4 regions of the Neobacillus sp. PS2-9 genome follow, and region 1 is predicted to be linked to each of the others. Evidence: predicted binding sites of a transcription regulator. Region 1 holds the regulator's gene; each other region holds the start of a gene.

Evidence for each region. The regulator Rex, encoded in region 1, represses fermentation and respiration genes when NADH is low (regulators of the CRP and FNR family bind a similar motif). The targets are predictions, from matches to a motif close to TTGTGAAATATTTCACAA.
Region 2: the regulator Rex is predicted to act here: its motif matches at 1,992-2,009, upstream of RCG25_RS04460 (cytochrome c3 family protein).
Region 3: the regulator Rex is predicted to act here: its motif matches at 1,486-1,503, upstream of qoxA (cytochrome aa3 quinol oxidase subunit II).
Region 4: the regulator Rex is predicted to act here: its motif matches at 1,551-1,568, upstream of RCG25_RS00985 (AtpZ/AtpI family protein).

Annotation. Positions count from the first base shown of each region.
Region 1 is NZ_CP133269.1:4,962,052-4,965,258, forward strand. It holds gene RCG25_RS24725 (polymer-forming cytoskeletal protein) at 1-578, opposite strand, end outside; gene RCG25_RS24730 (YhbD family protein) at 591-1,214, opposite strand; gene RCG25_RS24735 (redox-sensing transcriptional repressor Rex) at 1,344-1,997, opposite strand; gene moaC (cyclic pyranopterin monophosphate synthase MoaC) at 2,032-2,529, opposite strand; gene RCG25_RS24745 (ABC-F family ATP-binding cassette domain-containing protein) at 2,698-3,207, shown strand, end outside.
Region 2 is NZ_CP133269.1:922,678-925,884, reverse strand. It holds gene RCG25_RS04465 (cytochrome c3 family protein) at 1-478, opposite strand, end outside; gene RCG25_RS04460 (cytochrome c3 family protein) at 506-1,897, opposite strand; gene secA (preprotein translocase subunit SecA) at 2,422-3,207, shown strand, end outside.
Region 3 is NZ_CP133269.1:3,129,081-3,132,287, forward strand. It holds gene RCG25_RS15840 (ABC transporter ATP-binding protein) at 1-571, opposite strand, end outside; gene RCG25_RS15845 (iron-sulfur cluster assembly accessory protein) at 888-1,190, opposite strand; gene qoxA (cytochrome aa3 quinol oxidase subunit II) at 1,548-2,516, shown strand; gene qoxB (cytochrome aa3 quinol oxidase subunit I) at 2,506-3,207, shown strand, end outside.
Region 4 is NZ_CP133269.1:205,530-208,736, reverse strand. It holds gene atpB (F0F1 ATP synthase subunit A) at 1-659, opposite strand, end outside; gene RCG25_RS00990 (ATP synthase subunit I) at 682-1,056, opposite strand; gene RCG25_RS00985 (AtpZ/AtpI family protein) at 1,059-1,283, opposite strand; gene RCG25_RS00980 (S8 family serine peptidase) at 1,640-3,207, opposite strand, start outside.

The DNA of each region.
Region 1 (3,207 bases):
ATTTTGTCTCCTTCAATGAATTCCACTTCGAGCTGAGTGGAAAACAACGGTTTAATGAGACTTTCGAAAAAGGAACCTCTATGTTTCACCAAAATGGTTTCACCGCCGATTTCTTTTGCCTTACATGGGCCATGAAGTTGAATCGTAATTTGTTCGGCATTTAATAACCCGCCTATAGCAAATTGAGAATCTGCTTTAAAAATCTCTGCCTCACAATCTCCTTCTACCCTTAACACCCCATTAATTTTGATTTCCTCACTTTTGACTTTTCCACCAACAGACGCCTTGCCGGAAACCTTTAATTTTTTCACATATAGATTTTCGCCAATCTTTGCCGTTCCATCTATCGATAGTTGCTGGGATTCAATCGTTCCCTTGACCTTTGCTTTACCGTTTATTTTCGTCTGTTCACTTGTCACATTCCCATCCACGGTCCCGAAGCCATTACTTTCAAACTCCACGCAATCAACATCACTGTTAACCGTTCCGAATCCATTCAATATGACCTGGCGGAACGCCCCACCATTTGAAGCACCGAAACCATTGATGACTAAGTCTCCTCTTTCCTTCATATCCATGTATATTCTCCTTTATAATAATTTTGCTTTGATCTCTTCCATACACGACATCAGTGAGAGCTGCACAACCATTTTCGTCCCCAAATCCATATGCATCGCTTCTGCGTTAATGAGCAAGAGACACGATGACACCCCAAGTTTCCTTGTTATGACTAATTCACAGCTTTTTTGTTTGATTAAAGCAGCATGCTCCTTTAACACCTGAAGCAGCATCTTTCCTTCATCTTGATTAATCTCACCAGATTGCAGAAGCTTCTCAAGCACATATACTTCAAGCATCCTAGTAATCGTAAACGTAGGGCTTCCTTTTTCATTCTCAAGGTAAAAATTCATAACAGCAGATGAAACAATGTTACGTTTTACTAGCTCGTCTTTTCCTAGCTGCAAGTCAGAAATATTTGGTGAAAACATGTCTGCCAGTTCATCTAGTGATAAATTTTCTTTCATTGTTTGGATTTTATTGATTCTTTCTAGGATCTTCTCTTTTGGAAAAAAGGTCTCCTGCCCAGTAAAGGTTGATTTACGTATGAACCATTCTTCTGGAATAAGGTCCTTTCGCTTCCATCTATATAACTGTCCATAGGAAATTCTCGCAAATTCTAATAGGTCTTTTTTTGAGATTAACTCCTCACTCATGATAAAAACCCCTTTCTATTTATCAATGTAACATAACACTGTTACGCGTGTAAAGTTATAACTTACAAATTTTTGCAATAAAAACACCTCCTACGATTGAATCATCGTAAGAGGCCTTATTATCATGTTCTATTCCTCTACATCCACTGTTGGATAGTGCTTTAAAAAGTAAACCAATGATTGCAGTTCCACTGCCAGGTCAATATGGTGAACCCGAATCGACCCTGGTACATTTAACCGAGCAGGCGTAAAGTTTAGAATCCCTTTAACTTCCGCTTTTACCAGTCGGTCCGTTATCATTTGCGCAACAGGAGCTGGCACCGTTAAAATAGCCACCTGAATATCACTATTTTCTAATACCTTCTCCAAATCATCCATATGATGAACTGGAACTTCGCGAATCGTTGTACCCATTTTTTCCGGATCGACATCAAACGCGACCTCGATCTTCGTGTTGTTATTTTTTAAAAAGTTATAATTTAAAAAGGCAGTCCCCAAATTACCGACCCCAATTAACGCAACCTTTGTTAATTCATCCTGATCCAGCGTTTTCCGGAAAAAGGTTAACAAATAATTAACATTATAGCCATACCCCTTCTTACCTAATGCCCCAAAATAGGAAAAGTCACGGCGAATCGTTGCCGAGTCTACCTTTACCGCTTCACTTAACTCTGCAGATGAAACTCTTTGTTTGCCGGAAGTATGCAGGTTCTTTAAAAATCGATAATAGAGGGGCAGCCGTTTCGCTGTCGCCTGTGGTATTTTCATCGTTTCGTTACTCATATTCTCCCACACCCCATGAATGGTTTTTTAACTCTTATTTAACCTGTTCATTTCTTCTAAAATCACCGTTTTTACCGCCTGTTTTTTCCACTAAATAGGTTGGCCCAATAACCATCCCTTTATCGACTGCCTTGCACATATCATAAACGGTTAAAGCACAAGTAGATGCAGCTGTGAGCGCTTCCATTTCCACACCTGTATTCCCCTTTGTTTTCACCGCTGCCTCAATATGTAATTGAAAGTTCCCTGTTTGCTCCTCTTCCCATGCAAAAGAAATATTCACACCTGTCAGTGGGATGGGATGACACATAGGAATAATATCCCATGTTTTTTTTGCCGCCATCACGGCTGCAACTTGGGCAACAGCTAGTACATCGCCCTTCTTCATCTCATGATGGGTTATTTTGTAAAAAATCTCTTTACTTACAGTTATGCTAGAATGAGCAAGAGCAGTACGTGCTGTCTCAGGCTTATCGCTGACATCTACCATCTTTGCTCTGCCTTCTTCATTAAAATGCGTAAATTCGGCCATATAAAAAATCCTCCTACCAAAAAATAATACACTATTTTTCCTTTTATGTGTGTGAAACTTTGAACGAATCACTAGATTTTTTAAAAGAACAGCACCTAGAAGAGTCCGAGTTATTGCTGTCATTCCGCTTATACGGTACACTAGTCCTAAGTAATAGAGGTGAATAAAATGATTTTATTGCAAGTAAATCAATTACAAAAATATTATGGTGCTGACCTTATTTTATCGAATATAAAGCTAGAATTACAAACGAGAGACCGTGTGGCCCTAGTTGGCCGTAATGGTGCCGGAAAATCGACCTTATTAAAGATTATTGCCGGACATTTGTCTCATGATGGCGGCGAAATCATCAAACCAAAAGAAGTAACCATTGGGTACTTAGCTCAAAACACAGGATTAGAATCCAAATTGACCATTTGGGACGAAATGTTAACCGTATTTGAACCCCTTCAAATCATGGAAAAATCGCTCCGCAAACTGGAAGAGCAAATGGCCGAGCCTTCTGTGTTTGAAGACCCAAGCAAGTACGAACGGGTGCTGAAAGAATATGATACCCTCCAGGTACAATTCAAGGAACAGGGCGGATACCAGTTTGAAGCTGACATTCGCTCGGTTCTACACGGTTTAAATTTCCAGGATCATTCTCTCATGATTGCTAGTTTAAGCGGTGGTCAAAAA
Region 2 (3,207 bases), 1.2 Mb from region 1:
CGTGAGCAGTTCCACTGTGGCATTGAACACATTTAATGCCTTCTGTCTTGTGTTTGGTATGTGGAATTATGATATCCCCTGAAGGAGTAACATCACGATATTTCATATTGTGACAACTCTCACATGCCTCATCAGGTATCAGATTCGGCATCTTAATGGGTGCGATATAGGTATCTTTTTCTTTTTTATAAAATTCTACGAGGCCATTTCCTTTCGCTTTCACGATATTCTCTGCCCCAGGCCCAATATGACAGTTAACGCATTCTACCTCACTATGAGATGAAGCTTTCCATGTATAGTACTGGGGCTTCATTTCATGACAGGATGCGCAAAACTCTGAGCTTGATGTTGCTTTTAGCCCTAACCCTCCGACAATGATGAAAAGGGCTAAAACCAACACTGTTAATGTCGCAATTTTGATTAGCTTATAGCGAAATTTGGGAGGGGCCGTCAGCTCTTCTTTGTGCTCCTCTTCCATAAAAGCGACCCTCCTGTTTAAAATTTATTATTTTTTCACATCTGATTTAAAACCAGTTCTGTGACAGTATTGACAATATACATCAGTAGGTGCTTTTACATCAGTTGAACCTGGCTTTGGTTTTTCACGATCGTGACAGACAAAGCATTCGGCTTTTTGAGTATCAGTCTTTGCTCTTGCTGCGTGCGCCGTTAACCACTGATTACTTTCAACGTGTCCAGGAGGACGGTTTGCGTGACAGGCACTACAGAATTTGTTAATTCGTGATTGTTCTTTAACGATGGTAATATTTGGTGTGTACTTTGTTTTTGTCTCCTTCATCTTAAGTAGTGACATAATGTCTTCTTTTGGAATCTCTCTAACCCACTTAGAATCCTGGTGACAGTTCACGCACTTATCTAACTCTTTAACTGCTGTACCACCGTGCTGTCCGTTCCAGCCTTCTACCTTGTGGCTCTTAGGAACCTTAATCTTTTTGTGACAAGTTTCACATGCCATAGAGATCTTAACGTCTTTCTGTTGCTTTCCAATGGCTTGTAAAATAATATCCTGTGTTTTTTGGTCATGCTCTGCTGCAATGGCTTCTGCACTTTCGTCTTCTGCTGTTGCTTCTGTAGATGTTTCTTTAGTTGGTTCTTTTTCTTTCTCTTCTAGTTTCTTCTCCATCTCTTCTGGATTTGGAGGAACGTTGTAAGCCACTTCCTTCCATGGCTTTTCACCGTTGTTAACTTTGTCGTGGCAATCAATACAAGTTCCCATGTTAGGTCTCAAGTATTTCTTTTCCATAAATTTTTCAGCATTTTCTTTTGTCCAATGACCGCGAACTTCTTCGGTGTTAATTCCGCGAGTGGCCATTTTGGCGTGCACAACTCCTGCGTGACAAGTAATACAAGGGATATCTTCTTCGATATGTCCTTTGTGGTTCACCTTCAAATCCCCTGATGCTGTTACTAGGCGATTTTTAGAGTGACATTGTAAACAGTTTTCATTTGAGACAGCTTCTTCTTCTGTTTGAACGATTTGCTTTGGTACGCCTGTTACGTGATAGTATACTTCTTTCATCGACTTCATTTTGTGCGTCAGCATGTTGATCGTTCCTGGCTTAATATGACACTGTACACATGAAATTTGATTGTGAGCACTGGCTGTAAATGTTGAGTACTCCGGCGCCATTTCGTGACAGCTCGAACAAAAGGATGGCGAGTTTGTGAAGGAAAGGACTCCATATCCTCCACCAAATACAATGATGCAACCTACAAGTGAAACAAATAGAAGTTTCCACCTGTTCACTGGATTCTTCCAATCTATACTTCGGAACTTATGCCAAAGTTTTCGCATTGGGCCTTTTTTTCTATCTTCTCTCGTTTCGGGATCTGCTTCTTTATTTTTCTTTCTCCCCCAAATGGCCACTTTACTCACCCTTCCCATCTTGGATTGATTCTCTATTTATTTTCCAGATTAACCTCTCTAAAGGTAGTATCTAACATTGTAAGGGTATAATCCAATGTACAATTTGTGAATATTTCTACACACCTGTGACAGATTTATTAACCATAAAAACAACATGTAAACATTGTTATATCAAGCCTTTAGTTATCACTATGCGAATAGTAGTAACTTGTATAAAATCAAATAATTATACAAAAATAAACACTTTTATTCATATTTTATTAAAAACATTTTGCTCCTTTTTCATATTGAAATAGCTTTAAGCTTTATTGCCATGAGATTGTCAAATATGACAAATAACCGAACCCTTCAAAATAGAAGTTCTGCTGTGAAAGAGATATAATAGTAGAATGACAAAATTTGCTTCCACGCTAACAATGTTGTCACTCTATAGTGGAAGTGGTAAGATGAAAAAGGAAATTATCGAATATTTTTGACAGAATTATTTTTGAAAAATACGTACTAGTCTCGATAAAAAGGAGCGTTCATCTGATATGGGGATTTTAAATAAAGTGTTTGATCTGAACAAGCGTGAGTTGAAGCGGTTAGACAAACTTGCCGTGAAAATTGATGCACTCGCTGCAGAAACTGAAAAGCTGACTGACGATCAACTTCGTGAAAAAACTGAAGAATTCAAATTACGCTATCAAAAGGGCGAAACGCTTGATGATTTATTAGTAGAAGCATTTGCCATTGTTCGCGAAGGTGCTCGTCGTGTTCTAGGGCTATATCCGTACCATGTTCAGCTAATGGGGGGGATTTCTCTCCATGAAGGGAACATTTCGGAGATGAAGACAGGGGAAGGTAAAACCTTAACGGCTACCATGCCTGTTTATTTGAATGCTCTTTCTGGTAAAGGCGTTCACGTAGTAACTGTCAACGAATACCTAGCAAGCCGTGACGCGACTGAGATGGGTCAGCTATATGAATTCCTAGGCCTAACCGTTGGCTTGAACTTAAACAGCATGGATAAGGAAGAAAAACAGGCAGCCTATGCCGCTGATATTACCTATGGTACAAACAATGAATTGGGATTTGACTATTTACGTGACAATATGGTCCTTTATAAAGAGCAAAAGGTACAACGTCCGCTTTTTTATGCGGTCATTGACGAGGTCGACTCCATTTTAATTGATGAAGCCCGTACACCATTGATTATTTCAGGCTCAGCTCAAAAGTCAGCTGTTCTTTATATTCAAGCCAATGCTTTTGTCCGTATGCTGACAAAAGATACTGACTATACGTACGATGAAAAGACAAAAGGCGTTATGCTGACAGAA
Region 3 (3,207 bases), 1.8 Mb from region 1:
CCGCAATGCTTGAATACATTTGCCCCCATGCTTTATTCATTTTCAAATTACAAACAACAACTAGTATCATTAAAAATGGAAGTACTAAAATAGCAACAAATGCTAGTTTTACGTTGATCGTCAACATAATCCAGAACGCACCAATAAAGGTCATCATTGCAATAAATACATCTTCTGGTCCATGATGGGCGAGTTCACCAAGATCAAAGAGATCATTCGTAATTCTGCTCATAATATGCCCAGTTTTCGTATTATCAAAGAATCGGAACGATTGTTTTTGAACATGTTCAAATAACTCTTGCCTCATGTCTGTTTCTATATTAATTCCCAGCTTATGCCCCCAGTAATTCACAATAAATTGTAAGAAGGTGCTCAATAAATATAGAAGGAAAAGACCGATACTAACTGCCACAATCGTTTGCCAGTCACCACCAGGTAGTAATTTATCAATAAACCACTGCACTGCTAACGGAAAAGCCAATTCCAAAATGGCTACGATAACCGCACTACTAAAGTCAAACATAAACAGTCTCTTATGCGGACGATAATAAGAAAAAAAACGACGAATCATAAATAATCTCCTTTTTCTAGGCTCCGTTAAACTTGCCTGTTGATTTCCGCTCCAGGCACTTCGCTTTCCGTGGGTGTTTCGGCGAGCCTCCTCGGCGCTTGCGCCTGCGGGGACTCCCCTGAACCATACTCCCACAGGAGTCTTCGTGCCTTCCGCTCCAATCAACAGGGTGTAAAGATCACACTTTTCTTTAACTCTGCCTTGTTCTAAGATAGCAATAATAGGATTATATGAGAAAAATATAAACAATTTCAAGTATTTAGAAAATTTCAGTTAAAAAAAACGCTTGGATTACTCTCCAAACGTTTTTATATTTTTAATGATGATGATGGACACCCTTTGATGGATTGGTAATTAGCCATTCTTCATTTGGGACATGGAAGAATTGGATCCAAACATTATCTAAATAGTCATTATTTTTTTCTACAATAAAATCAATATCCTTATCCGATTGAACCACTACATCATTTTCTGTTGGAGTATCGAGCATCAAGTCATAGTGGGCATGATCTCCATGAACACTTGTCACATAAACTCGAAACATTTTTCCTTGTGCCTCTTCTTGATCTAGCATTTTTTTCAATGCTTTTGCTGCATTGCGGTTAATTTTGACCTTCATTATTATGCTCTCCTCTTTCTATGTATTCCCTATTATTATCCCATGTTTGCAGGGAAATAGACAACATTAAGTGCTACAGAATGCCATTTGCACCCCTTTTACCAAATCATCCCATGAATAGGATTTTATATCCTTAACAAATTTGTCACAACTTTTTACAAAAACCTATGTTAACATCACATCTATGTTGTTAATATTGTGTTATGGAAAACGAACATACAAATTATTATTATCTAATAATTAATTTAATTGTGTTTCTATTTTCTTTAAGGCGAAGGAATGGCTCTAACAAAGTTTGTGAATGAATTCACGAACAAATGTGAAAAAACGAACAATTATTGGAGGGGAAAAATCTCAATGTTTAAAAAGAACTACTTCGTTCCACTATTAGCTTTACTACCTGTATTGCTTTTAAGCGGCTGCGATACGAATATGCTTGTTTTTGAACCCAAAGGTCCTGCAGCAAGAGATATTCTTGACTTAATCAATTGGTCACTAATCTTCATGCTCCTTGTTGTTGTTGTCGTTTTTGGTTTATTTGGTTATATCATTTGGAAATACCGCGCAACACCTGAAAATAAAGATTACGAGCCACCTGAAGAACATGGAAGTACAAAATTAGAGTTTATTTGGACTATTATTCCTATTTTAATAGTTATTGCTCTAACCATTCCAACAGTAAAAACGATTTATAAGCTTGAAAAAGTTCCTGCAGGCTATGAGAAAAAAGATCCGATTGTCATTCATGTTACATCTGCCGATTGGAAATGGATTTTCAGTTATCCTGATCAAGGCATTGAAACAGTCAATTACGTAAACATCCCTGCAGGCACACCTGTTGAATTTAAATTAACTTCAGCTGGTACCATGCAATCTTTCTGGGTGCCTGAATTAGGCGGTCAAAAATACACAATGAATAAGATGGAAACTCAATTGTACCTTACTGCTGATAAGCCAGGAGAATTTTTAGGTAGAAATACCAACTTTAACGGACAAGGATACGCTGGTATGGAGTTTACTGTTGAAGCAAAATCACCCAAAGACTTTGAAAAGTGGGTAAAAGAAGTTAAAGAAAAGGCTCCGAAATTAACAGAGAATAAATACTTTGAACTCCTCAAGCCAACACATTTAGGCCGGGAAACATATATCGGTACACATTTAGCATGGGTTGATCACGCTAAAATGAATTCTAAGACTTATACAAACCCTGAATTGTATGAAGTCCATGGCGTGAAAGGTAAGATTTTTAAAGAAAAAGAAACTGACAGTGAGTCAACGAAAGATATGGATGGAAATTCAAATGGAGGTGAACACGATGGGCATTAATTGGCATGACTTTTTTATCGTCGGAAACCCGTTAATACTAGGTTCACAGATTGCTATTGCACTAACAATGGTAGGTATTGTAGCTGGTGTTACCTATTTAAAAAAATGGAAATGGCTTTGGCGTGAATGGATCACTACGGTTGATCATAAACGAATTGGTATCATGTACATCCTTTCAGGTGTTTTAATGTTTTTCCGTGGTGGTGTAGATGGACTATTAATGAAAGCCCAAACCTCACGACCTGAAATGCAATTTTTAGACGCACAGCATTATAACGAAATTTTCACCACTCATGGTGTAATCATGATTTTATTTGCGGCAATGCCACTTTTAATTGGCTTAATGAACGTCGTAATTCCGCTTCAGATTGGTGCACGGGACGTAGCATTTCCGCAATTAAATGCTCTTAGCTTCTGGTTATTCTTTAGCGGTGCGATGCTATTTAACATCTCGTTTGTTATTGGTGGTTCACCAGATGCTGGATGGACAGCCTACTTCCCACTTGCCGGGAAAGAATTTACCCCAGGTATCGGTAACAACTATTATGCAGTTGCCTTACAGATTGCCGGTATTGGAACATTGATGACAGGTATTAACTTTATCGTGACGATCTTAAAAATGAGAACAAAAGGGATGAAACTAATGAGAATGCCGATGTTCACTTGGACATCATTTGTTGCATCAATCATT
Region 4 (3,207 bases), 440 kb from region 1:
ATGTACGCTTGAATTGAACCTACGAAAATAGAGAAACCTTGCCATACTAGTGTTAATGGTACTGCTGCAATAGTTCCAGCAATCCCTTGATGCGCTAGTCCAGCTGCTAATAGGGAAAGAAGCAATTCACCAGCAAAGATGTTACCGTATAAACGCAAACCAAGAGTTAGCGTATTCGCGAATTCCTCAATAATCTTTAATGGGAAAAGAAATTTCATTGGGCTGAAGAAGCCTTCTGCATATCCTTTTACACCTTTTAGCTTTACACCATAGAAGTGCGATAACGCAACAACCATAACCGCTAACGTTAACGTAATCGTTGGGTCAGCTGTCGGTGATTTCCACCAAAGGTTTTCGCCAACTACGATTGCAAACGGAAGACCTAACATATTTGATACAAAGATATACATCAATAGTGTAATCCCAAGAATGTGGAATCGACCACCTGTCTTCCAATCCATTGTACTGTTGATAATTCCTTTAACGAAGTCCAAAATCCACTCAAAGAAATTTTGTACGCCAGTTGGTTTCATCGCAAGTTTGCGGGTAGCAAGGACTGCAATAAGGAAAACAATCGCACTTGCAACCGTAATCATTAGAATATTGGCCCCGTTAAACCAAAGCCCCATAAACTTAAAATCCGGAGTTCCGTGTTCCATGTAAACTCACCTCGTTTCCGCTTCATTTATGTACATGCAATGCATGATAAAAATAATCTATCATAATGACAATATAGGATGTCATCAATCCTATTACTAAACCCATCACATTGAAATACTCTGGATATCTCAATGCAATTAATGCCGCTATTCCACCTACTGCCATCCTGGAAAGCGACCCAAGTGAGCGGACTTTTTTGCCCTGTGATACCTTTTTATCAAAGTCTTCGGTTTTTCTAACTAATAACCAAAGATTTAAGAAACCAAAGCATGTCCCAAGAATCAACCCTAAGAAGATTGTTTGGTATGATGTAAATCCCCAGCCGAGAACATAAATGGACAACAAGTAAAAAATCCATTTCCGCTGTCTGTTGTACATGATTCTGAAATCTGGCATAGTTATTTATCTCCTGAATAGAAATGACGGATTGAAAGAAGCATGGAATAGGTGCCTGCTGCAAGTCCTAAAAGCAGTCCAACTATTAAGAAAATTGGTTCGGTACCCCAATGCCGATCCAGCCATCTGCCTGAGAAAATACCTATTAGAATGGAACCGACTAACTGGGAGACGATCGCGGACATTAAAGCCATAGCTTGTAATGGATTGCGGTTGTTTTTTCGCATGCTTATCGCATCCTCACTATAAGAGAATGTGAACCGGATAATAGTATGCAAATAGGCGGGAAACACCGTGGATAATAGTCTATTAATCCGATGAAAACCCTATCATTTTACACCCTTTGTTAGCATACAATAGGCATCTTTTAAAGTCAATGAATTTAGTGAATTATCCCACAAACAATTTCCCAAGATTTTTCTCTCATCAAATTTTAATTTACTCTATTATTGTAGTGGATTTTTTAAACTTTTTTTGACCATTTTGTGTCTATTTTGTGAACATTGTCACAGGAGGCGGATATCCGTGATTCATGGGGTGGACAAGCCGTTCGGATTTTGACTTGCCCATTCACTCGCATATTTTACTCTTTTTCCCTCTCGATGACGATCATCCGCTCGATAAAATCTTCCTTCCCAGCCTTTTTAGCAAACACCTTCACGAGGTACGTCCCAGCTTCCGGCAGCTGCTCAACCGGAATCACTTTCCGGATTAACCCTTTTTTCACGTTTGTCTTCGTATCCAAAAAACCAACAAACCGGTAATCCTCCGGGTTAAACAAGGCAATTCCAAACTCCTCTGCTCCGCCAGGCAAATACACCTCATACCGATACTGTCCACGATGATCGCTTTCACCAAAATCAAAGCCCATCACACGTGGATATCCCGGCTCCTCTAGTACATACAAATACGGAATGTGAATCGTCGATGAACCCGCCTGCATTTGAATATAACCGTCATGGACTTTTCGTAAAAACACTTTAGGGTCGACCGTTAACTCAACCGTCACCTCTTTCGACTCCTTTGGCCCAAGCGTGAACGATAACGGGAACCTCCAGTTCAGCCCCTCCATCCTCTGCGGAATCGAAAAGGAATACCGCTGCGTTTCTGAACTCCTATTTTCCACATGCAAAGTGGCCTGATGAACATCATGATCGTCACTATATTTCCCAAACCTCATACTGCTCGGCGAAACAAGCGAGGTCGCCTTGATCGCTTCATCTACTTGAATCCGGCCGGCACCCTGTTCGTACGTGCGGTAAAACCCTAGACTCTCATCAGCAGTAGAACTCATCTTTTCGGGCTCCAACTTCACAAGCGGTTTTGCCGTGTTCATCAACGCTGCTTTAATTTGCACCGGCGTCCAGTCCGGGTGCGCCTGCTTAATTAACGCACAGGCCCCAGCCACATGCGGTGCCGCCATACTCGTTCCCTGCAAAGACAAATAGCCGCCTGGAATCGTCGAATTTATGGCTACCCCCGGGGCAACAATGTCTGGCTTAATTTCCCACGTTCCCGTCACCGGCCCCCTCGAGCTAAAGTCTGCCAGCCGGTCCCGCTCCTCTACCACCGAGATTCTCGCCGCCACACGTTGTTTCTTTATTTCTTTTTGTAAAAAAACTCCGTCACCCTTCGATAGTGAACCCACTGGTAGGGTCAGCGGAGATTCCAGATTCCCAATGAAGCTTCCGCTCATATTATTGTAGATTAACACCGCTCTAGCTCCCGCTGCACGGGCATTTTCTGCTTTCTCAGTAAAGGTCAGTGTCCCCCGCTTCATCAGGACGATTTTTCCTTGAACATTCCTTAATTCCTCTTTCCTGCCGATACCGCCGTCCACCAGATCGACTGACCGGTCTAGCGCCCATTTAGCTGAGCCCTCCATCGGCTGAATCCGATATTTATTCCGGCTTCCTTCTATTAATAATAAAGGTATTTCCATCGTGGGTGTGGAGGCTCCGACCGAAATCGCTTTGGACGCCGTTCCCGGTGAACCAACCGTCCACACATTCGGTCCAGAATTCCCGGAAGCGGCCACTGCCACTATTCCCTTGTCCACTGCGCGGTTGAGGGCCATACTAATTGGGAGGTCCGGTCCATTGATATCGTTCCCGAGCGATAGATTCATAATATCAACTTTGTCTTTAATCG